Regions from separate parts of the Marinomonas foliarum genome, predicted to be linked through region 2. Evidence: predicted binding sites of a transcription regulator. Region 2 holds the regulator's gene; each other region holds the start of a gene.
What was found. The regulator FNR, encoded in region 2, switches genes on or off when oxygen is low (the NO sensors DNR and NnrR bind a similar motif). The targets are predictions, from matches to a motif close to TTGATNTANATCAA.

Region 1 (7,259 bases), 900 kb from region 2:
GCGCGCCACTCGATAAAATAATAGGAGCACTATACACCTCAGAAGGCACCTGCCATTTTTGGCCTTCAAAGCGTTCAACAACTTGTCCATTTAACCACCATACCCAAGCGGAAAATGGGATACTAGCTACTAATGAAAGGATGAAGCCCCACTTAAAAAGAAAACGAAACATCCTCTTCAAAAAAGAAGATCGAGGGATTTTTTTCGTTTGAGACGAAGACTTACGAGAGGGTTTTGCCGGAGTTTTTTTAGCCATAGCGGCAAGTATAAGGAGCTTACCAAACGCAAGCAACGATCAAAATACAACTAGCTAAATTATTGCATATTGACTCACTTGCCATAGCACTTTAGAGTCGTTCCTCACGGAATGTTTAATTTACTGACATTTCCTTGATATTTAATCACTTAAACGGCCGTAGAATTGAAAGAAAACAGCACTAGATTGAAATGGATAACTCTATCATTCTAGTTCGCATAAACATGAAATGCGCCAATTCTCTTAAATAAGCAATCCATTATAAAAAGTGCGGTAATCACGTGTTTAATAAGCATCTTATTCCTGACGCGCAAAACCTTCCTGAAGGCAAAGCGCTGAACATAAAAGTAGCAGAGTACAACTTTTTGGTGACTAAGCAAAAAGGTCAAATTTTAGCCTATGAGAACCTTTGCCCTCACCAGAAAAAACAGTTAACTTGGTCTTCTAATCCAACCTTAGATGACGATGGAGATTATTTGAAGTGCCACCACCACGGTGCTCTTTTCTCTCCTATCGATGGGGTATGCATAACTGGACCCTGCCAAGGCAGCCACTTAAAAAAAGCCACCGTAGGCATTGAGCAAGGCAACTGCTATCTACTCTTTGCATAAAGCTTCTTTTATTAAATTACAGAATGGAAAAACATGGCTCATAAGGCATTTTTAGTTAACAAAACGCTATTTTTACTAAGCAAATTTAGCGTCTTGTTAACTATGGCTTTATGCTTTCTACTCTCGGCCAAATTATTCGCAACAGACGGACTTCACCTTGCTGTAGCCTCTAATTTTATTTCGCCAATACAGCAGTTAGCGAAAGACTATGAGAATGCCACTAGTATTACCTCCGACAGTACTTGGTTTCTATTTACTGCTTCTGTTAAGCCCTCAAGGGGCTGTGGGCTCTGTAATCAATAACATAGGGCTATCACCGTTACCTTTTAGCTTTGCAGGCTTAGTCATTGCTTCCATGCTTTACTCACTTCCTTTTGTTGTACAGCCTATTCAAAATGCTTTTATAACCATTGGAAAAGGGCCTTTAGAAGCAGCGGCCACCTTACGATCTTCGCCCTTAAACCGTTTCTTCCATGTGGCTATTCCATTAGCAAGACCTGGTTATATCAGTGCCGCTATTCTTGGATTTGCCCATACGGTGGGCGAATTAGGTGTGGTTCTTATGATAGGCGGAAACATCTCAAATGAAACAAGAGTTATTTCTATACAGATATATGACCATGTTGAAGCTCTAGAATACGGACAAGCTCATACTTTGTCTCTGCTGATGGTAGCTTTTGCATTTGTTGTACTCGCCTTTTTATACGGTGTGCAGAAACATCAAAAAAGCAAAGCGGTTTCTGGGGTGGTATTGTGACTCTTTTAGACGATGACAAATCATTGCACATACAAATTGTTAAGCCATCAATCAGGCACTCAAACTTCTCTTTAGATATTAACCTCCATCTCCCAAGTACTGGTGTTACGGCATTATTTGGATCATCAGGTTCAGGAAAAACCACGGTATTGCGTCATATAGCAGGTTTGGAGGCAAGTAATAACAGCCATATTCGCCTAGAAAATACTGTGTGGCAAACTCCTCAAACATCTCTCCCCCCCATAAACGACCCATAGGCTTTGTCTTCCAAGATGCAAACCTATTTGAGCATTTAACAGCTGAAGGTAACCTGCGCTTTGCAATGAAACGTGCTGATAAAGATCAATCAGTTATTTCTTATAATGAAATCACTCAGCTAATGAATATCGAATCTATTTTGCCCCAATATCCGGCACAATTATCGGGTGGCGAGCGTCAGCGAGTCGCCATTGCCAGAGCACTGCTTATTCAGCCAAAATTATTACTTATGGATGAACCCCTAGCCGCTCTAGATGAAGTGATCAGGTTAGCCGACCATATGGTGGTATTAGATAAAGGGCGAGTCTTAGAGGAAGGGGAAATTCATACCTTGCTTGGTAAACTTGGCACCTCATTTTCACGATACCAAGATGCCAGCGTAGTTATTTCCGGCACAGTAGCAAAACAAGAAGCGAAATGGGGACTTTCATGGCTCAGCTTCGATAACCAGACCATTGCTTTTAAGCAAGGCAATGAAAAGCTCAATGATACCGTGCGATTAAGAATTCAATCGAAAGATGTCAGCTTGTCCCTAAGCAAAGAAAATGACTCAAGCATCTTAAACCGCCTGAACGCTATTATTGACGACATGGAAAATGATCCTAAAGACCCAAATACAATGATCGTCCGATTATTGGTAGGCGACAAAACCCCAATATTAGCCAAATTAACGGCCTTATCGGTCCACCGCCTTTCACTAGTACAAGGAAAATCCGTCATTGCTCAAATCAAATCCACAGCGGTTCTCTCCTAATTTTTTAGTAAGCCACCAGCCACCGCTTGCTAGATTTCATAGGCCAATTGCTCTAAGAAAGTCCGCATAACACGCTCTCGTCTTCGTCCTTCCAGTTGAGCTGAAGGCGTATTCAAACGATCTACAATATGAAACAGTTTGTTATAAAAATGATCAATGGAATATAACGCATCATTTGGCTCACGCTGTTCGCAAAACGGATCATAAAAAGAATAGAGAGTTCGATTTAGCGCCCCACTAACCTGCATACAGCGAGCAATACCAACCGCCCCTAACGCATCCAAGCGGTCCGCATCTTGTACTATTTTGGCTTCCAATGTGTCAGTCGAAATATTGGCACTAAAACTATGGGAACAAATCGCGTGATGAATCGCTTTGTAGTACTCGCTTGGATAATTGATTGAAACAAGAAACTCTATCGCCTTGTCGGCAGCCATCCTCGAAGCCAAGTGTCTGTTAGGGTGGTTTTTAGGTAACGACACACAGTCATGAAGCCAAGCCGCAGGCACAACCACCGCTAAGTCAGCCTTCTCTGCTTCAGCAAGCTGCTTCGCCGTTTTTACAACTCGCAGAATATGGCTTATATCATGAGCAACATCCGCTTCTTCTTGCGTTTGCAAAAAAACACGGCTCTTCTGTTCAAACTCAATTAGAAAAGTTAACAACACTATATTTTCCTAGAAATGTTTCTTCATAAAGACCCGTAAGCCTATACCAAACGCATAAATCAAAACAAATGACATTTCAAAACCAGGAGCCAGCTCCTTGGGCGCAATAACAAAAAAGGGTCTTAATTTCGAATTAAGACCCTTTTTTAAACTGCTAAAGAATTAGAAGGTGTAGCCAACACTTGCCATAAAGGTAATAGGGTCAATGTCCGCATTGAAAGTGCCGACTGATGTATGAACATCGGTGTTAATATCCATGTACCAAAGAGACGCATTGGCGAACCAACGTTCAGATAGTTTCACGTCTACACCCACTTGAGCAGCCAAACCCAATGAGCTATCAAGGTCAACATCCGTATTGGCCAAATCGCCCTTACCTTCTTCATCAAAGAAAATAGTGTAATTCAAACCGGCACCAACATAAGGGCGAATTTGGCTGTTGGCTTGGCCAAAATAATATTGTGCCATGATAGAAGGCGGTAAATGTGAAACCTCAGCAACCTCTCCTAAACCGCCAGTAGATACTTTATGAGTAAATGGGGTGGCTGCCAAAAGTTCAACTCCAAACTGCTCAGTCAGCATATAGGTAAGCGTTACCCCGATTTGAGTATCATTATCCAGTTCCAATTCACCAGAACTAGCAACGTCATCACTGCTTTCGTTTGGCATGACAACCGCTAGACCGCCACGCACAAAGATATCACCAGCATCATGAGCCAATGCAGCAGATGAACAAAGTACAGAAAATAGAGCAACAGGGAGTAAAGCTTTCATAATCGATTCCTTTTTTGGTCAAACAACATGTCTGTGACAAAAAAGTAACAGGATCTAAAATCGACTTTTTAATCTAGATCAAGGTTTTGCTCGCCCGAAAGATACAACCAGGGGAACACACCCATTAGGTCAACAAAAAGCGAACTGCCAAAATAGAATCACTTTTTACTAAAATATGCAGAAAAAGAGGCCAACTTCAAAAAGTTGATATTGAAACACTAGTAAACCAGCAAAAATATAAAAGTAAACTGATTTACCACAGTGCAATTAATCGGTAAGATTTGCAAAAAATTTAACCTGGATAAAGAATAATATGCCAATACTTATTGCCGTCACGCTACTTTGGGCGTTTTCCTTTAGCTTAATTGGGGTCTACCTTGCTGGTCAGGTTGATGCTTGGTTTTCTGTATTAATGCGAGTCGCACTAGCGACAGTTGTGTTTCTACCTTTTCTAAAACTACGCCAGATAGAAGCAAAAATAGCTTTCAAATTAATGATCTGTGGTGCACTTCAGCTCGGCATCATGTATGGCTTTTACTATCAGTCATTTTTGTACCTGTCTGTTCCAGAAGTATTACTTTTTACCGTTATGACCCCTCTTTATGTCACGCTCATTAATGACATGTTAGATCGCCGTATCAATATTGGTTTTGCTATCAGTGCATTGCTTGCCATTCTGGGTGCTGTTGCTATTCGCTACCAAGGCATAGATGAAGGCTTCGTGAAGGGACTCTTGATTGTACAATGTGCGAATCTTTGTTTTGCTGCAGGGCAAGTAGGTTACAAGCGAGTCATTGCAAAAGAGCGCCCAGACTTACCTCAACGTACTGTATTTGGCTGGTTCTTCCTAGGAGCTCTTGCTGTCGTCATCCCTTGTTATCTTGCGCTTGGCAACCCAGATAAGCTGCCTACTACAACACTTCAGTGGTCTATTTTGACTTACTTGGGAATTGTTGCTTCGGGCCTTGGCTACTTTGCTTGGAACAAGGGTGCGACCTTAGTCAATATAGGCACATTGGCGGTAGCGAATAACCTACTGATTCCTGCAGGCATACTGGTCAATGTGCTTTTCTGGAACCGTGATGCAGATATTCTACGTTTAAGCATTGGTGGCGGGATTATATTACTGGCACTTTGGGTAAATGATAAATTCAACCAAAAACAGAACAAGACGCAAACCGCCTTTTAAAATAATACAATTTTCAAACAAAAAACGGACAACGCGGTAATCAACCACGCTGGCCGTTTTTTTGTTCGTTCATAGAGCGCTACTCTTTAATCAACCACTGCTGAAAAGCTTGCTGTGATTGTTTGTCAGCTTTATTAAACCAAAATGTCGACATCTCAAACTGAATGCTAGAGACCTCTGGTTTGTACAAATCATCCGCAATCCAAACTCGAATATTCTTACGAGTCACCTTGTCTGATTGGTTATACCAAAACTGCATCATTTGCAGCTCGACATCATCAGACATTCTAACAGGCGCAACATCAGGACCAGCTGATGAGGCATTCGCATTAATTGATTTTTTTGCCGTCAAACGCTCAACTTCTGTGACAAAATCACGGGTATTTTGTAACCCAGACTTCTTAGTGAGCATTTGCTGCTTGTAGTCGATTTCTTGGCCACTTACCTCATCAACAATTGAGAACTGAGGCTCTTTTACATTGTCTTCAGCTTGACTAACCGTAGATATATAAGGTGCTTTCAAGCTAAGGTATGTATCACTTTGAAACTGTAAATCCAACACAATTGGCTCAGACTGGAAAGTTTGAGTATCCCCGCCACTACGTAGTATTTTATTAAATCGAACAACGATTTGATGCGGCCCTTCATCTACATTGACTTTGAAGTCGTTGCCAAACTGCCGAGAACTTTCTAAGTCAACATACATAATTTCAAAAGATCTGGGCACTTCAAAAGTCGCTGCCATGGCTGGGAGTGCCGTGAAGCAGCTAACAAACATCACCACTGCACTAAATCCGTGTTTTACCTTCATCCTACATCCTTAAACATCATAATATTTCAAACAAATCTAACATAGAATTCTGTTTTAATTACGTGTGTAAGCCTAATTCAACAGTACTTGCGCGATTTTATCTTTTTTCTTCTACAATAAATAAAGTCGAACAATAGTACACAGAAAAAATATCGTAAAAAGCCTTTAAGCTAAGTACTATGTCAGAACTCAAGAGATCGTTAGAGCACCGCTTAATACAACCCAGAGTCTCTCATTCTCATATAAAATTAAAAAGGCACTTCTCGTAGCGGCATGCAAAACAGCAACAATACCCCAAACGCACTCACTCATAACTTAACGCTTAAAGTTATCAAACTAACCATTGCAGCCATAATTGCATCTGTGTTTTTTCGACCCTTTTTTGTGACATTGCCAGCCATATTTACTGTGCTGGATTTAATCAACCTAACACTGGTTACCATTTTTTATATTATCGTTCGCCTGAACCTTGCGACAAAGCAGGAAATAACACTTTCTCTATTGCTAGCCATAGTGCTAATTACACCAACCTTTTATCTATCAGGTGGTGTTAACAGCCATGTTGCTTTCGCTTTACCCCTGTATCCCATATTTGCAGCCCTGATTGGTGGTTTCCGAGAATCATTACTTGTCACCGCTTTTTTATCCATAAGCGTGATTATTACCACTATTTTCAATGGCCTAATTCCAGACTTAACAGGAGAAATACACTCAAACGAAAAATCCATCGCTCGCGGTTTTTGGCTAACAATATCCATTGTATTCAGCGGTGTGTTCGGCCTATTTTTCTTAAAAAAACACACTGAATTTACTGATCAGCTAAAAGACGAGAATATCCATGATCCTCTAACAGGCTTACTTAATCGACGAGGCTTAAACCGTAACTTTAGCCTTGCACTAGAAACTGCAGAAATGTCTTCTACACCGCTAAGCTTAATACTGATTGATATTGATTTATTCAAAAAAGTAAATGATATGTATGGGCATGACATTGGTGATATCTGTTTAATAGAAGTCGGAACAGTATTATCAAATAATATAAGAAAAACAGACACAATCGCCCGATTTGGCGGTGAAGAATTTATTATCCTTTTACCGAACACCTCACAAAATGAGGCCGCCAAAATAGCGGACAATTTGAGAAACATCATAGCTCAAGACAAGTTCAGCGACTTTAGTCT
Region 2 (7,259 bases):
GATCAAATATAAAGATTCAAATCGCCCAAAAACGTAAAGCCAAGCAACAAGTGTTGTATTTTTTACATCATGAAGTGCCAGGTGAAACGGGCATTATTTATTGCAGATCAAGAAAGAAAACTGAAGAGCTTGCAGATTGGCTTAGTGAACTAGGTTTGCCAAGCTTATGCTATCACGCTGCAATGACCGAAGAAGATAAGCAAGCTAATCACAATGCTTTTACTCAACAACCAGGGACCATAATGGTAGCGACAACAGCCTATGGCATGGGGATTGATATTGCACATGTCCGATTTGTTGTTCACATAGACCTACCCAGTAATGCGGAATCTTATTTTCAAGAAGTAGGCCGCGCGGGACGAGATGGAAAGCCTGCTAGAGCACTGCTTTTGTACGGCCTGCAAGATATGATTCAAGCTCAGCAATTAGCCTCATTGCAACCTTTTTCTGCTAACAAGGAATTGGCGAGTGTAGGTAAATTTTTTCGAGTTTTAGAAAGTAGGGGCTGTAGAAGACAAAATTTATTGGCGCATTTTGATGAAGACTTGCCCGTATGCAATAACTGCGATAGGTGCCTTTCCAATACATCTGAACAAAATGTGACGATAGCAAGCCAAAAGCTGCTTTCATTAATTTATTACACACGAGGCATTCAACCTTTCTCTTTACTAATTCAGATATTGCTGGGAAAAAAAACCAAGTCTGTACTGGCAGCTAATGCTGAAAAATCTCCATTATTTGCTAAAGGAAAAGAGCTTAATGAAGTTCAGTGGAAAGCCATCATTCGCCACCTAATTGCATTCGATTACATAACACTTGGCACAATTTCTGCTTTTTCAGTACACATAAATGAAAAGTCACGATCTGTATTAAAAGGTAAAACTCAGATCATTATTCCCAATGAGCAGTACTACCCAACTCTACATGAAGACAACCTTGAAATAGGTAGTGTAAATTGGCATAAAGTAATAGCGTGGAAATACTCTTATGGTAAAAATGTTCTCAGTGACAGCCAACTAAGATTAATCTGTCGCCATAAACCAAAATCTATCGCATCCCTAAGTAGACTAACCGGTTTATCAAAAGACCGAGTCATAGATTTTGCAGATACACTGCTAGAAATAGTACATGAAATGGATGCTTTGGAGGTGAGTCCTCAATGATGGAGCAATTAGAGTTAACCACTCAAGAACACAAAGCAAACGCCTTAAGTCATATTATTGATAAAGCAAATGACTGCTTTGATAAGGCAGATGAATTCTTTGGCAATAAATTTAAACGTTCAACATGTAATCTAAAACAGCGAGGTCGAGCTGCAGGCACGGCGCACTTACAAAAAAACGAGCTGCGATTTAACCTTTTTATGTACCAGCAAAACCCAACTGAGTTTATTAACACTGTGGTTCCACACGAAGTATCTCATCTAATTGTTTTCCAGATTTATGGTAATTCAGTGAGGCCTCACGGGAAAGAATGGCAAGCTGTAATGAGAAAAGTGTACGGCATCAACCCCAGTAGGACCCATACTTTTGAAACACCACCTCAAAAACAGCCATATGCTTATCGCTGCTCATGTCAAAAGCATCAGTTCAGTAAACAGCGCCACAATAGAGCACAAAAGGGAGTTGAGTACATTTGTAAGGGGTGTAAAACAAACTTACAATTTATAGGAGAAAACAGCTAGGGCGTAATAAAACTCTTATAATAGTGATTTAACGTGCACTTTTGCCCTGAAACCTTCATTTTTGATGCGATGGCGTTATCCTTATAGTAATATAGCGTCGTTTTATTTATAGCGTGTTTATGATGGATTTATCTAGTCGACCTAAAGAAAAGTTAGAGCTTAACAAGCTCCAGAAACGTCTGCGCAGACTGACAGGCCAAGCGATTGCTGACTTCAACATGATTGAAGATGGTGACAAGGTAATGGTATGTTTATCAGGCGGTAAAGATTCTTATACAATGCTGGAGATTCTTCGCAATCTGCAAGCAAGTGCGCCGATAGACTTTAGTATTGTCGCTGTCAATTTAGACCAAAAACAACCTGGCTTTCCTGAGCATATTTTACCTGCTTACTTGGAAGAATTGGGTGTTGATTACCACATATTAGAGCGCGACACTTACAGTATAGTAAAAGAGATTGTACCTGAAGGAAAAACCACTTGTGGGTTATGTTCAAGATTACGTCGTGGCTCGCTATACGGTTTTGCGGAAGAAATTGGTGCTACTAAAATAGCTCTTGGTCATCATAGAGATGACATTCTTGAAACCTTGTTTTTGAATATGTTCTTTGGTGGCAAGCTCAAATCTATGCCGCCTAAGCTATTAAGCGATGATGGCAAACATGTGGTTATTCGTCCTTTGGCTTACTGCAAAGAAAAAGATATCGAAGCCTTTGCTGTCATGAAAGAGTATCCAATTATTCCCTGTAATTTGTGTGGATCACAAGAGAACCTTCAAAGACAAGTTGTAAAAGACATGCTTCAAAAATGGGAAGTTGAATTCCCAGGTAGAACAGAAACTATGTTTTCTGCAATGCAAAACATTGTCCCTTCACACTTAGCAGATACAGAGTTATTCGATTTCAAAGGCTTGAAGCAAAACCCTGATGCTTTGAACAGATTAAACATTATTTCGTTATAGGATTTTAAAAATGAACATTACTTGTAAAACACTATTATTGACCGCTGGTATTTTAGGCGCATCAGTCGTAAACGCAGCGTCGACTGCTGGCGTAAGTTTAACTAACGAAACAGTAAAAGGTGATGTTAATTTTGACATGGGTACGTTCGGCGTAGACGCTGGCGTTGCTTATGACAAAGATGAAAGTTTCACAGCGACACACATTGGCGTTAACGTACAAGATGCAGACACAAGTGGACCATTACAAGTTGGGATTGGTGCTCGTGTATATGGCATCGATGCGGACGTAGAAAATGATAGCGATTTATCTATGGCACTTGCTTTAGGTGGTTGGTACCGCTACACACTACCTCAAGCAAACCGAATCAGCATTTATGGATCTATTTACTATGCCCCAGAAGTTTTATCTTTCACAAACTTAGACCATATGTATACCTATGAATTTCGTGCTGAGTACATGACAATGCGTAATGCCCGTGCATACATCAGCTATGGAAAAACAGTTGCAGTTTATGATAACAATAGCCGTGTTGAAGCGAATGAAGGCTTTGCAATCGGTGCCATGGTTGATTTCTAATAGTTGTAAGGCTCTAACACAAACTAAAAAGGTGGCTAAAGCCACCTTTTTTCTATCCTTAAAATGCTCAAATAGCGATATCAATCACCATCATAAGCACAAAGGCTAAACACTGGTATGTTAGTGTCTCGTAGTTTTTGACTGCCGCCAAGGTCTGGCAAATCAATAATTGCTGCAACCTCTTTAATATTCGCACCTTGTGCTGACAGTAATTCTATTGCGGCGAGAAGAGTTCCACCTGTTGCTATTAAGTCATCAAACAATAAGACTTCATCACCTGCTTTAACCGCACCTTCTTGTATTTCTAACTCAGCCTCTCCGTATTCTAAGGCATACTTTTGTGAAATAGTCTTGCCTGGCAGCTTGCCTTTCTTACGAACCAAGATCAGTGGTTTTTGTAATTCATACGCAAGAACAGCAGCAATAAGAAAGCCACGAGCATCAATACAGGCAATGTGAGTAATATCAGAAGAAATATAGCGATGCACATAAGCATCCACAACCATTCTCATCCCTTTTGGGTCACTAAAAATGGGAGTAATATCCCGAAAACTGATGCCTTGCTTAGGCCAGTCTTCTATTGTTTGTATTAGTGACTTAACGTAAAAATCATCGTAGAGCATTATGGTATTGCCTCAATATATCAATCAAATTTGACTGATTTTACCACAATCACTCGCAACCCCAACGAGTTTTTGCATTTCTGGGAAATCAACGATTTCAATCTCTTTACCATCGACATGTATCAACTCATTTTTTTGAAAACGAGTAATAACACGACTAACCGTTTCTACCGCAAGCCCTAGATAATTACCAATCTCTCCACGAGACATAGACAAACGAAAAGAGCTGGCTGAGTATCCACGCTTTTTAAAACGGTTAGATAAGTTCAGTAGAAAAGAAGCCACTTTTTCATCTGCGTTCTTTTTACCCAAAAGCACCATCATCTGTTGATCATCAGATATTTTACGGCTCATAACTTTAAAAATTTGATGTTTTAAGGAGGGGATTTGTGATGAAAGCTCTTCTAGATGACTAAACGGAATTTCACATACGGTCGTAGTCTCAAGTGCTTTTGCTGACACAGGGTAGGCTCCTGAATCAATTCCACTTAAACCGACCAGCTCGCTAGGACAATAAAAGCCTGTAATCTGCTCTTCTCCAAAGGAGGTAATGTTAAATGTTTTTAACGTACCTGAACGTACAGCATAAACAGAATCAAAGGCCTCACCTTGGCGAAACAAGAACTCTCCCTTTTTAAGGGGTTTTTTACGCTCAATAATCTGGTCTAATCGATTAATATCTTCATCTGCAAGTGCGATTGGAAGGCAAAGTGCGCTCAAACTGCAGTTTTGGCACTGTGAAGTGAGCGTACTGTTAAATCGTGAGTGTGTGTGTGTCAGTGACATATCAATCTCCCTGATATTAATTCAAATAACTTTTGAGAATTTTACTGTGCTATTTAAATGCTTATCGAAAACCATACAAATACAGCGAATAAGCAAGCGTCCACGGCCTGTGATCTTAATAGTGGTCTGCATTCCACTTCGATCAAACTCCAACATTCCATCCTGAAGCATGGGAGTTAAGCTATCTATTTCCTGTGAGAAATACTTATCAAAATCAATACTAAATTTTTGCTCAACTAACGTCATGTTTAACTGAAACTGTGATATTAGAGTCATGATGACATGATGGCGTATTCTATCATCACAGTCACTAATATATCCCTTAGCAATAGCTAACTGACCTTTTTCAATACTACTCCTATAAGTAGGTAAGTCAGTATAATTCTGAATATATACGCCATTTAGTTCACTAATTGCAGAAACACCAAATGCGATTAAATCCGTGCCCGCATGTGTAGTGTAGCCCTGAAAGTTTCGTTGTAATTCTCCCTGTTTTTGAGCTATGGCTAGTTCATCATTCGGTTTTGCAAAATGATCCATACCAATGTATTCGTAACCAGCGGCCAATAAGTATTCTATGCTCATTTTAAGCAAATCAAGCTTCATACTAGATAAAGGCAAAGAGTCATCACTTATGCGTCTTTGAGCGCGAAAACGATCAGGTAAATGTGCATAATTAAACAAAGAAATCCGCTCTGGTGATAATGAAACAACCTGTTTAAGCGTTTCTTTAAAGCCTTCAATAGATTGATAAGGCAAGCCATAGATTAGATCGAAATTAATCGATTTAATGCCTAACTTCCTAGCGTCTTCAACAAGGCTTTCAACCATACTATAGGGCTGTACTCTATGTATTGCTTTCTGAACCTTATGATCAAAGTCTTGGACGCCAACACTAATTCGGTTGATACCCATTTCAGTCAGTAGCTCAAGTTTTGAGTAGTTAATCTCTCTAGGATCGATCTCAATACTGTAATCCTGTGAACCATCATTAACCAAATTGAAATATTGTTTGACGCTATCAAATAATACTTTAATAAGATCTTCTGTCAGGAAAGTAGGGGTGCCACCACCAAAATGGAGCTGTGTGACCTTCCTTGAGTCATCAAGCATAAGACTACGCAGTCTCATTTCTTCACCTAACAACTCAACATACTCTATCCCTTTATCGTATTGCTTAGTGACAATCTTGTTACACGCGCAGTAGTAACAAAGGTGCGCGCAAAATGGAACATGAAAATACAAACTAAGATCTGCTTCCGATGGCATTAACATCTTGTCAATCAGCGCTATTTTGCTGATTGAAGCGTCAAACTGTGGAGCAGTAGGATAAGAGGTATAGCGAGGCCCAGATAAATCATACTTACTAATAAGTGCGGAATCCCAGATCATTATTCGTTCCTATTAAAATTTCTAATAGGAATTCTACTCTTTCAAGCAAGAGCTTATTCTGACACAGATCAATAGTTATCTTCCTGAATGTTGAAAAAACCGACTTCAATTTCTATAAAAAATTGAATTTAGTTCTAACGCTAAGATGAATCTGATTTAATAGTGGCTTTTAAGCATGAAAGTATGAAAACACTCCCTATATACTTTGCTCATGGGGCTGGAGCAGGTCATAAAAACGACTTTTTAGTACGCCTTTGCAACGCCCTTAATGAGCAAACCAAACAAGTCGTACATCCTGTTACTTTCTCATATATGGCAGAACAGGAGCGTACAGGTAATAAAAGGCCACCACCGAACTTCAAGTCTCTTATCCCAGAGTTTGAACAACTTATCGAAAATGAAGACGCATGTGTGGTTGCTGGCAAATCGATGGGAGGGCGTGTAGGCACTCAATTGAGTCATCTGCCTTGTGTCAAAGCGGTTATTTGTTTTGGCTTCCCCTTTTACCCAGCTGGCAAGCCTGAAAAAAATAGGTTGTCGTTTCTTGAAGGGTTAAAACAACCATGCCTTATTATTCAAGGAACAAGAGATCAGCTTGGTTCTCTAGATTGGGTGAGTCGACAGTCATTGCCTGATAATGTCGAAGTTCTATGGATTGAAGGTGCTGATCACGACTTCAAAACCCTTAAAAAGCTCAACAAAAGCATAGACGATACCATTCTAGAATTAGCAGCACACACAAAAAAATGGCTCGAACTTAATACCTAATCAAAGGGAAAACATTATGGAACACCAAGCACTGCTTGATGCAACTGATTTACTTTGCCCAGAACCCGTTATGATGCTGCATGTTGAGATGCGAAAACTCACTGCAAAAAATGTACTCAAGGTTATTGCAACAGACCCATCAACAACAAGGGACATCCCTAAATTTTGCCAATTTCTTGGCCACAAGCTTATGAAACAAACGCAAGAGGGTGATATTTACTATTACTGGATTGAAAAAAAAGAAAGCTAACTTAAATAAAAAAGCCCAGATCAAAATCTGGGCTTTTTTGCTTATTAAGTGAAGTAGGGGAATTAGGCTACTTTCAACTTTCTTGAGTGCTCTTTATGTCCAAGAATGGCACTTTCATAAGTCTGTTCAAAGCTAGAAAAGCCAACATCAATATCCAACCTTAACTGACGAGCCACATCACTTGATGACACTAGGCCACGAATGGCTTTTGTTTCTTCAT
Region 3 (7,259 bases), 110 kb from region 2:
ATGAAGCTGCTTGGCTGCAAGCAAGCTTATCCACAGAAGAAATGACGCAGCGCCAAACGACTCTTAAGCATCTTCAGGAAGCTGTTGCTAAGCTGCAAACTTTGCTTAACCAATCGGAAGAATCTTTGGCTAAGCATATTGAAAGAAAGTCTGAGTTTGTTGCTCTTGAAGGCAAAGAATCTGGTAATGCGGAGTTTGACGCTATTTCCCTTGAGGCACTAGAAGAAAAATACACTCAGCTCGATGCAGAGCGCCAAACTCTACATCGTCAATGGGGCGTTATTAGTCAACAGATTCAAGAAGAAACACAGCGAAGGGAACAAGTGGCGAAATCTAAGGAGGCACTAGAGGCGCGTCGAGAGGCTTTCATACATCTGGAGCGTTTGAATCATCTGATTGGTTCGGCAGATGGTGCCAAGTTCCGTCGCTTTGCGCAAAGTTTAACTTTGGATCATTTAGTCTATTTGGCTAATCAGCATTTGGAGATTTTGCATCGTCGTTATCAATTAATGCGTAACGAAGATGCTTTGTCTTTGCTTGTGGTGGATACTTGGCAAGCAAATGCCTCGCGAGATACTAAGACGCTGTCTGGCGGTGAATCTTTCTTAGTAAGTTTGGCATTGGCATTGGCATTATCTGATTTGGTTTCCCATAAAACCAGTATTGATTCTTTGTTCTTGGATGAAGGCTTTGGCACCTTGGATAGTGAGACACTGGAGTCTGCTCTTGATGCCTTGGATAATTTGCATTCTTCCGGTAAGACCATTGGTATCATCAGCCATATTAGCGCTCTAAAAGAGCGTATTCCGGTACAAATCAAACTCACAAAACAAAGTGGTTTAGGCGTCAGTCGTCTTGGAGCTGAATTTGCGGTTCATGCGGTTGAGGAGTAAGTTTTTTTCTTGGGTTGTTATGGTGCAAAAGTTTTCCCCAGATTAATGGGAACAAGTATGTAAGTAAGTTGTAAAATATTAACTAAATCAAATGGTTAATCTTTCGTTCATTATTGAGCATTTTGCGTTATCCTTAGCACTATAAGGGAGCAGTTAAGTGTTTTCCTTAGTGTAAAGAGAGTGTTGCACTGACTTTCTTTAATCTTTTAGCTTGATAGAATGAACTTTCAATGCTGATGATGAGATTTCAGTGTGGTTAGAATGTATTTATGGTCATTAAAGGTATTAAAAAAGGACAGTTTGCATGACAGACTCAGGCTTCCGGCTTAAAGGAAGTGTCGTTACGACGGTTTTGTTGGAAATTCAGACATTTTCTTTAGATGGTATTGTGTTTCATCTAAAGGAAAAAATTGATCAAGTCCCGCATTTTTTTAATCAAGCGCCAATCATTGTCGATATATCGAAAATGAAGCGAGGCGTGACTGTGGGTGAATTTGAAGCTTTAATTCAGTCTGTGAGTGCGTTGGGTCTTGGGGTGATTGGTTGGCGGTGTGATCCGGATAACCTGCCTGTTTGGAGCGCCTCTGTCACTATTCCATTGTTGCCTGCCAGTAAAACGCGCCCAATTAATATTGCGCCCACTGTTAAAGAAGAATCAAGCCCTGATGTGGTGGTGAAAACCGTTGTAGAAGAACGTCTTGTGCCTCAATCAACTAAGGTCATTACTAAGCCTATTCGTTCCGGTCAGCAGGTTTACGCTGAGGGTGATTTGATCGTGTTGGCACAAGTCAGTGCGGGGGCAGAAGTGTTGGCCGATGGCAATATTCATGTTTATGGCGCCTTAAGAGGGCGAGCGTTAGCAGGTGTAAAAGGCGATGTAGAGGCGCGAATCTTTTGTAAAAGCATGGAGGCTGAACTGGTTTCCATAGCTGGTAATTTTATGTTGAGTGATGCGTTGCAAAATATCGTTTGGAAAGACAGTGCGCAAGTGTTATTAGTTGACGATAGTTTAGAAATCGTACCGCTTTAAGATTATTATTCATTTAATTATTTGGATAAATTCAGGTGAATTTATTGGGGGATATGGAATTGGCAAAAATTATAGTAGTCACCTCAGGCAAGGGCGGTGTCGGTAAGACAACATCCAGTGCCGCTATTGGGACTGGTATTGCGTTGAAGGGTCATAAGACGGTCATTATCGATTTCGATGTAGGTTTGCGTAATTTAGACTTGATTATGGGTTGTGAACGACGTGTTGTTTATGACTTTGTGAATGTCATAAACAAGGAAGCGACTCTGTCTCAGACCTTGATTAAAGACAAACGTACGAAGAACTTGTTTATTTTGCCGGCTTCCCAGACACGCGATAAAGATGCGTTGACCATTGAAGGCGTACAGGAGGTCCTTGAGGAGCTCTCCAAAGAGTTTGACTATATTATTTGTGACTCTCCAGCGGGCATTGAAAAGGGTGCTCAAATGGCACTGTACTTTGCTGACGCAGCCATTGTAGTAACAAACCCTGAAGTATCTTCTGTGCGAGATTCAGATCGTATCTTGGGGATTCTACAAAGTAAGTCTAAGCGAGCTGAGGATGGAAAAGCGCCAATCGAGGAACATCTACTTTTAACTCGTTACCACCCAGGGCGCGTTGCATCGGGTGAAATGTTAAGTGTGTCTGATGTTGAAGATATCTTGGCGATTCCATTGCTAGGTGTTATTCCTGAATCGGAAGCCGTATTGAAGGCGTCTAACCAAGGTACGCCTGTCATTTTGGATACGGAGTCTGAAGCTGGTTTAGCTTATATGGATGCGGTTGATCGTTTGATGGGGGAAGAGCGTCCATTGCGCTTCTTAGAGATTCAGAAGAAAGGCTTCATCAAGCGTTTGTTAGGGGGTTAGAGTGGGAATTTTTGATTATTTTAAAAGTAAAAGTGCTCCTAGCTCGGCGTCAGTAGCAAAGGATCGTTTACAGATTATTGTTGCTCATGAACGCAGTAAGCGTCATCAGCCGGATTATTTGCCACAGATGCAGCAAGAAATTATTGATGTAATTCGTAAGTATGTGAATGTAGGCAGTGAAGATGTGCAGATTCAGCTGGATAATACGGACGACTGTTCTGTTTTGGAGTTAAATGTCACTTTGCCAGAACAAAATTAGCGTAAAATTATAGTTCTTAGCTTTAGTAATTTATAAAGCGCCAAGCAAGGTCATTGATGTAGGTCTTGTTTGGCGCTTTTTTATGTTTAATTTTATCTGTTTAAACAGCATTGTTTTACTCACGTTTTCATGGGTGTATTATTTACGCTACTTGCTTGTTTCTGATTAAATTTTTCCATAAGAGTAAAGTTGATGCTGCGTTTTTCCCTTGGTGTGGTGGCTATTTCAGTTCTGCTTTGTGCCTGTAGCGAGCCTAAACAGGTCGTTTCTCAAGCTAAGCCTACACATTCCACTGCTGAGCTTCCGATTGCGATGACAGACCCTAAGGCAATGTTAGGTGCACAGCTTTTTTTTGATACTAACCTGTCTAAAGAGCGTAATCAGTCTTGTGGAACTTGCCACGATATAGCAAACGGCTTTGTAGATAAAAGACCGGATGCACTCCTAGGTGCCGTTTCTCTAGGCAGTGATCGCTTATCCATGGGTAGTCGCAATACGCCGACTGCAGCCTATGCTGCTTTTGCGCCTTCTTTCCATCGTATGTCTAATGGTGAGTATCGTGGTGGTCAATTTTTAGATGGTCGTGCTTCTGGATTGTCTGAGCAAGCAGAAGGACCATTTTTAAACCCTTTGGAAATGGCATTGCCAGATGGCGCTGCTGTAGTAGATCGAGTAAAAGAAAACGAACGCTATGAAGAGTTGTTTAATGCTGTTTATGGGCAAGGTGTTTTAGATGACCCTATTAAGGGGTATAAAGCCATTACCGATTCAATTGCGTCCTTTGAAATGACTGCCATGTTTATGCCATTTGATTCTAGATACGATCGCGCTTTGCGTGGTGAGGTGAAACTCACGCCTCAGGAAGAGCTTGGTAAAACACTATTTTTCTCTCAGCAGTTTACGAATTGTAATGCATGCCATCAGGTGAATACATCACAGCTTAATCCTCAGGAAACCTTCACCAACTATGAATACCGTAACATTGGTGTTCCTGCTAATCCTGATGTCTTGTATCAAAATGCTAGGAAGGATCTAGGATTATTAGATAATCCAGCTATCGATGATGATAAACAATCCGGCAAGTTTAAAGTGCCTTCTTTACGAAATGTTGCTGTGACAGGGCCGTATATGCATAACGGTGTGTTTACTGATCTGCGTACCGTGGTGCTTTTTTATGATAAATATAACAATCCTACGCGTAAGGTTAACCCTGAAACAGGGGCGCTTTGGGCGAAGCCTGAAGTGTCAGAAAATATTGATTTAGTGAATTTGGAAAAAGGACCAGCGTTATCTGATCGGAGAGTTGATGCCATTGTGGCTTTTCTGAAAACCCTAACTGATCAGCGTTATGAGTCTCTGCTTACTGACCAATAGCGGGTTATAGTCCTAATCCTTATAGTTTTTAGCTTGAACTCCTTATTGTTTTTATTGATAAAACTGGCCTGTTGGTCAAAATTTTATTACATTGATCCTTTCGTAAATATTTTCATATTTAGTATGTGTTGCTTGAATTTTAAGGGTAGATCTAATGAAGTATGTTCCACTTGGCCGAACTGGCTTAGAAGTTTCACGTGTATGTTTGGGTACTATGACTTGGGGTACTCAAAACAATCAATCTGATGCTGACGCGCAAATTGAGTATGCATTAGCAAATGGTGTGAATTTTATTGATACTGCCGAGATGTATTCTGTTCCGCCGACAGCAGAGTCTTATGGTAAAACAGAGGCCATCATTGGCGATTGGTTGTCTCGTCACCCTGAGCGCCGTGAAGAATTTATTCTTGCTACCAAAATTGCTGGGCCTGGTCTTAAGTATGTTCGTGATGGTAGTAATATTTCTGGAAAAACCGTCATTGAGGCTGTCGATGCCTCTCTAGCGCGTTTGCAAACGGATTATATTGATCTTTATCAGCTTCATTGGCCTAACCGTACAACACCGCATTTCGCAAAGCATTTTCCTGGTGTAATTAGCTTTACCGATGTTGATCGTGACGATCAGTCAGCACAAATTCTAGATATTCTTCAAGGCCTAGATGCTTGCATTAAAGCGGGTAAAATTCGCCACTTCGGTCTGTCTGATGATACGACTTGGGGCATTAATGAGTTTATTCGTCTAAGTGATAAACATGGTTTGCCTCGAGTGGCCTCTATCCAAAACGAATTTAGCTTGTTGCACACAAAAGACTGGCCTTATTTGGTTGAAAATTGTGTGCATGAAGATGTTGCGTATTTACCTTGGTCAGCCTTGGCTGCCGGCGCTTTAACAGGTAAATATCTTGGTGGTGCTCGCCCTGCAGGAAGTCGTTGGACGTATGCTCAGCGTAACGGTATTTTCCGTGATACAGATTTGGTTGAAAAAGCTGTATCTGCTTATATGGAAGTCGCTAAGAAACATGGTTTCACTCCTGCACAGCTCGCCTTGGCTTGGTGTGACCAAGTGGATGGAGTTAGCTCAACAATCATTGGTGCAACATCTATGGATCAACTTAAAGAAGATATGGCAGCCTTTGATATGACTCTGTCTGAAGAGGCGTTAAAGGACATTATGGCTGTCTATAAAGAATATCCAGTACCGTTTTAGTTAGTGGTTCCTGTTTTAAAAAAAGCGCCTATAGGGCGTTTTTTTGTGTCTATAAATTTATTTTTTAGGCAATAAAAAACCCGATGTACTTTGTACATCGGGTTTTTATAGATATTAGAAAAAACTAGTAATTAGTTCTTTTCTTTTTCTTTCTTCTCTTTAATCGCTGCAATTACTGTTTCAGCAACGTTAGAAGGACATGGTAGGTAGTGAGAGAACTCCATAGAGAACTGACCACGACCAGATGTCATCGTACGTAGAGTACTGATGTAACCGAACATTTCAGAAAGAGGTACGTCTGCTTTGATGCGAACACCAGTCAAACCTTTCTCTTGGTCTTTGATCATGCCGCGACGACGGTTCAAATCACCGATAACATCACCTACGTGGTCATCTGGAGTGAACACGTCAACTTTCATGATTGGCTCGATCAATTGAGGGCCGGCTTTTGGAATTGACTGACGGAAAGCGCCTTTAGCTGCGATTTCGAAGGCAATTGCAGAGGAGTCAACTGCGTGGAAACCACCGTCAAACAACTCAATTTCAACGTCTAGTACAGGGAAACCAGCTAGAACGCCTTCTTCCATCATAGACTTAAAGCCTTTTTCAACTGCTGGGAAGAACTCTTTTGGTACGTTACCACCGACAACAGAAGAGCTGAATGTGAAGCCAGAACCCACTTCACCTGGTTTGATGCGGTAATCGATTTTACCGAATTGACCAGAACCACCAGACTGTTTCTTGTGCGTGTAAGTGTCTTCTACAGGCTTAGTGATAGTTTCACGGTAAGCAACCTGTGGTTGACCAACAATAAGATCAACGCCGTAAGTACGCTTCAAGATATCTACTTTGATATCTAGGTGAAGCTCACCCATGCCTTTAAGAATGGTTTCGCCAGAATCTTGGTCAGTTTCAACGCGGAATGTTGGATCTTCTGCAACCATTTTACCGATTGCGATACCCATTTTCTCGTTGCCACCTTTATCTTTTGGTGTAACAGAGATAGAGATAACTGGCTCAGGGAAGACCATTGCTTCAAGAGTACAAGGGTGCTTAGGATCACATAGAGTGTGACCAGTTTGTACGTTTTTCATACCAACGATTGCTAAGATATCACCAGCTTGTGCTGTGCTGATTTCTTTACGATCGTCAGCTTGCATTTCAACCATTCGGCCTACACGTTCAGTTTTGCCCGTGAAGCTGTTAAGAATAGTATCGCCTTTGTTAAGTACGCCTGAGTAGATACGTACGAAAGTAAGAGCGCCGAAACGGTCATCCATGATTTTGAATGCAAGTGCTTTTAATGGCTCTTTAGCGTCTACGATTGCTTTTTCGCCATTTGGATTACCTTCTTCATCAGTAAGATCCTGAGGGATTACGTCAGTTGGGCTTGGTAGGTAATCAACAACAGCGTCAAGAAGAAGTTGCATGCCTTTGTTTTTGAAAGCAGAACCACAGTATGTTGGGAAGAACGCAAGGTCACGAGTACCTTTACGGATACAAACTTTTAGGTCGTCAATAGATGGCTCTTCGCCGTCCATGTACGCCATCATTAGGTCGTCATCTTGTTCAACCGCTGTTTCGATTAGCTTTTCACGATATTCTTCAACTTGATCAACCATGTCAG

Region 1: the regulator FNR is predicted to act here: its motif matches at 4,147-4,160, upstream of JSY38_RS04830 (OmpW family outer membrane protein).
Region 3: the regulator FNR is predicted to act here: its motif matches at 3,105-3,118, upstream of JSY38_RS01210 (cytochrome-c peroxidase).

The regions. Positions count from the first base shown of each region.
Region 1 is NZ_CP070273.1:1,032,844-1,040,102, forward strand. Features, by position in the region: gene JSY38_RS04800 (transglycosylase domain-containing protein) at 1-172, opposite strand, end outside; gene JSY38_RS04805 (Rieske (2Fe-2S) protein) at 538-867, shown strand; gene modB (molybdate ABC transporter permease subunit) at 1,082-1,624, shown strand; gene JSY38_RS18630 (ATP-binding cassette domain-containing protein) at 1,621-1,881, shown strand; gene JSY38_RS04820 (molybdenum ABC transporter ATP-binding protein) at 1,836-2,636, shown strand; gene JSY38_RS04825 (HD domain-containing protein) at 2,666-3,304, opposite strand; gene JSY38_RS04830 (OmpW family outer membrane protein) at 3,467-4,078, opposite strand; gene JSY38_RS04835 (carboxylate/amino acid/amine transporter) at 4,392-5,267, shown strand; gene JSY38_RS04840 (YccT family protein) at 5,347-6,078, opposite strand; gene JSY38_RS04845 (GGDEF domain-containing protein) at 6,352-7,259, shown strand, end outside.
Region 2 is NZ_CP070273.1:135,740-142,998, forward strand. Features, by position in the region: gene JSY38_RS00670 (RecQ family ATP-dependent DNA helicase) at 1-1,163, shown strand, start outside; gene JSY38_RS00675 (SprT family zinc-dependent metalloprotease) at 1,160-1,684, shown strand; gene ttcA (tRNA 2-thiocytidine(32) synthetase TtcA) at 1,804-2,643, shown strand; gene JSY38_RS00685 (YfaZ family outer membrane protein) at 2,654-3,220, shown strand; gene JSY38_RS00690 (adenine phosphoribosyltransferase) at 3,301-3,843, opposite strand; gene fnr (fumarate/nitrate reduction transcriptional regulator Fnr) at 3,868-4,629, opposite strand; gene hemN (oxygen-independent coproporphyrinogen III oxidase) at 4,651-6,021, opposite strand; gene JSY38_RS00705 (alpha/beta family hydrolase) at 6,205-6,789, shown strand; gene tusA (sulfurtransferase TusA) at 6,806-7,039, shown strand; gene JSY38_RS00715 (CBS domain-containing protein) at 7,102-7,259, opposite strand, start outside.
Region 3 is NZ_CP070273.1:244,902-252,160, reverse strand. Features, by position in the region: gene JSY38_RS01230 (AAA family ATPase) at 1-893, shown strand, start outside; gene minC (septum site-determining protein MinC) at 1,198-1,923, shown strand; gene minD (septum site-determining protein MinD) at 1,983-2,792, shown strand; gene minE (cell division topological specificity factor MinE) at 2,794-3,051, shown strand; gene JSY38_RS01210 (cytochrome-c peroxidase) at 3,244-4,425, shown strand; gene JSY38_RS01205 (aldo/keto reductase) at 4,580-5,632, shown strand; gene fusA (elongation factor G) at 5,764-7,259, opposite strand, start outside.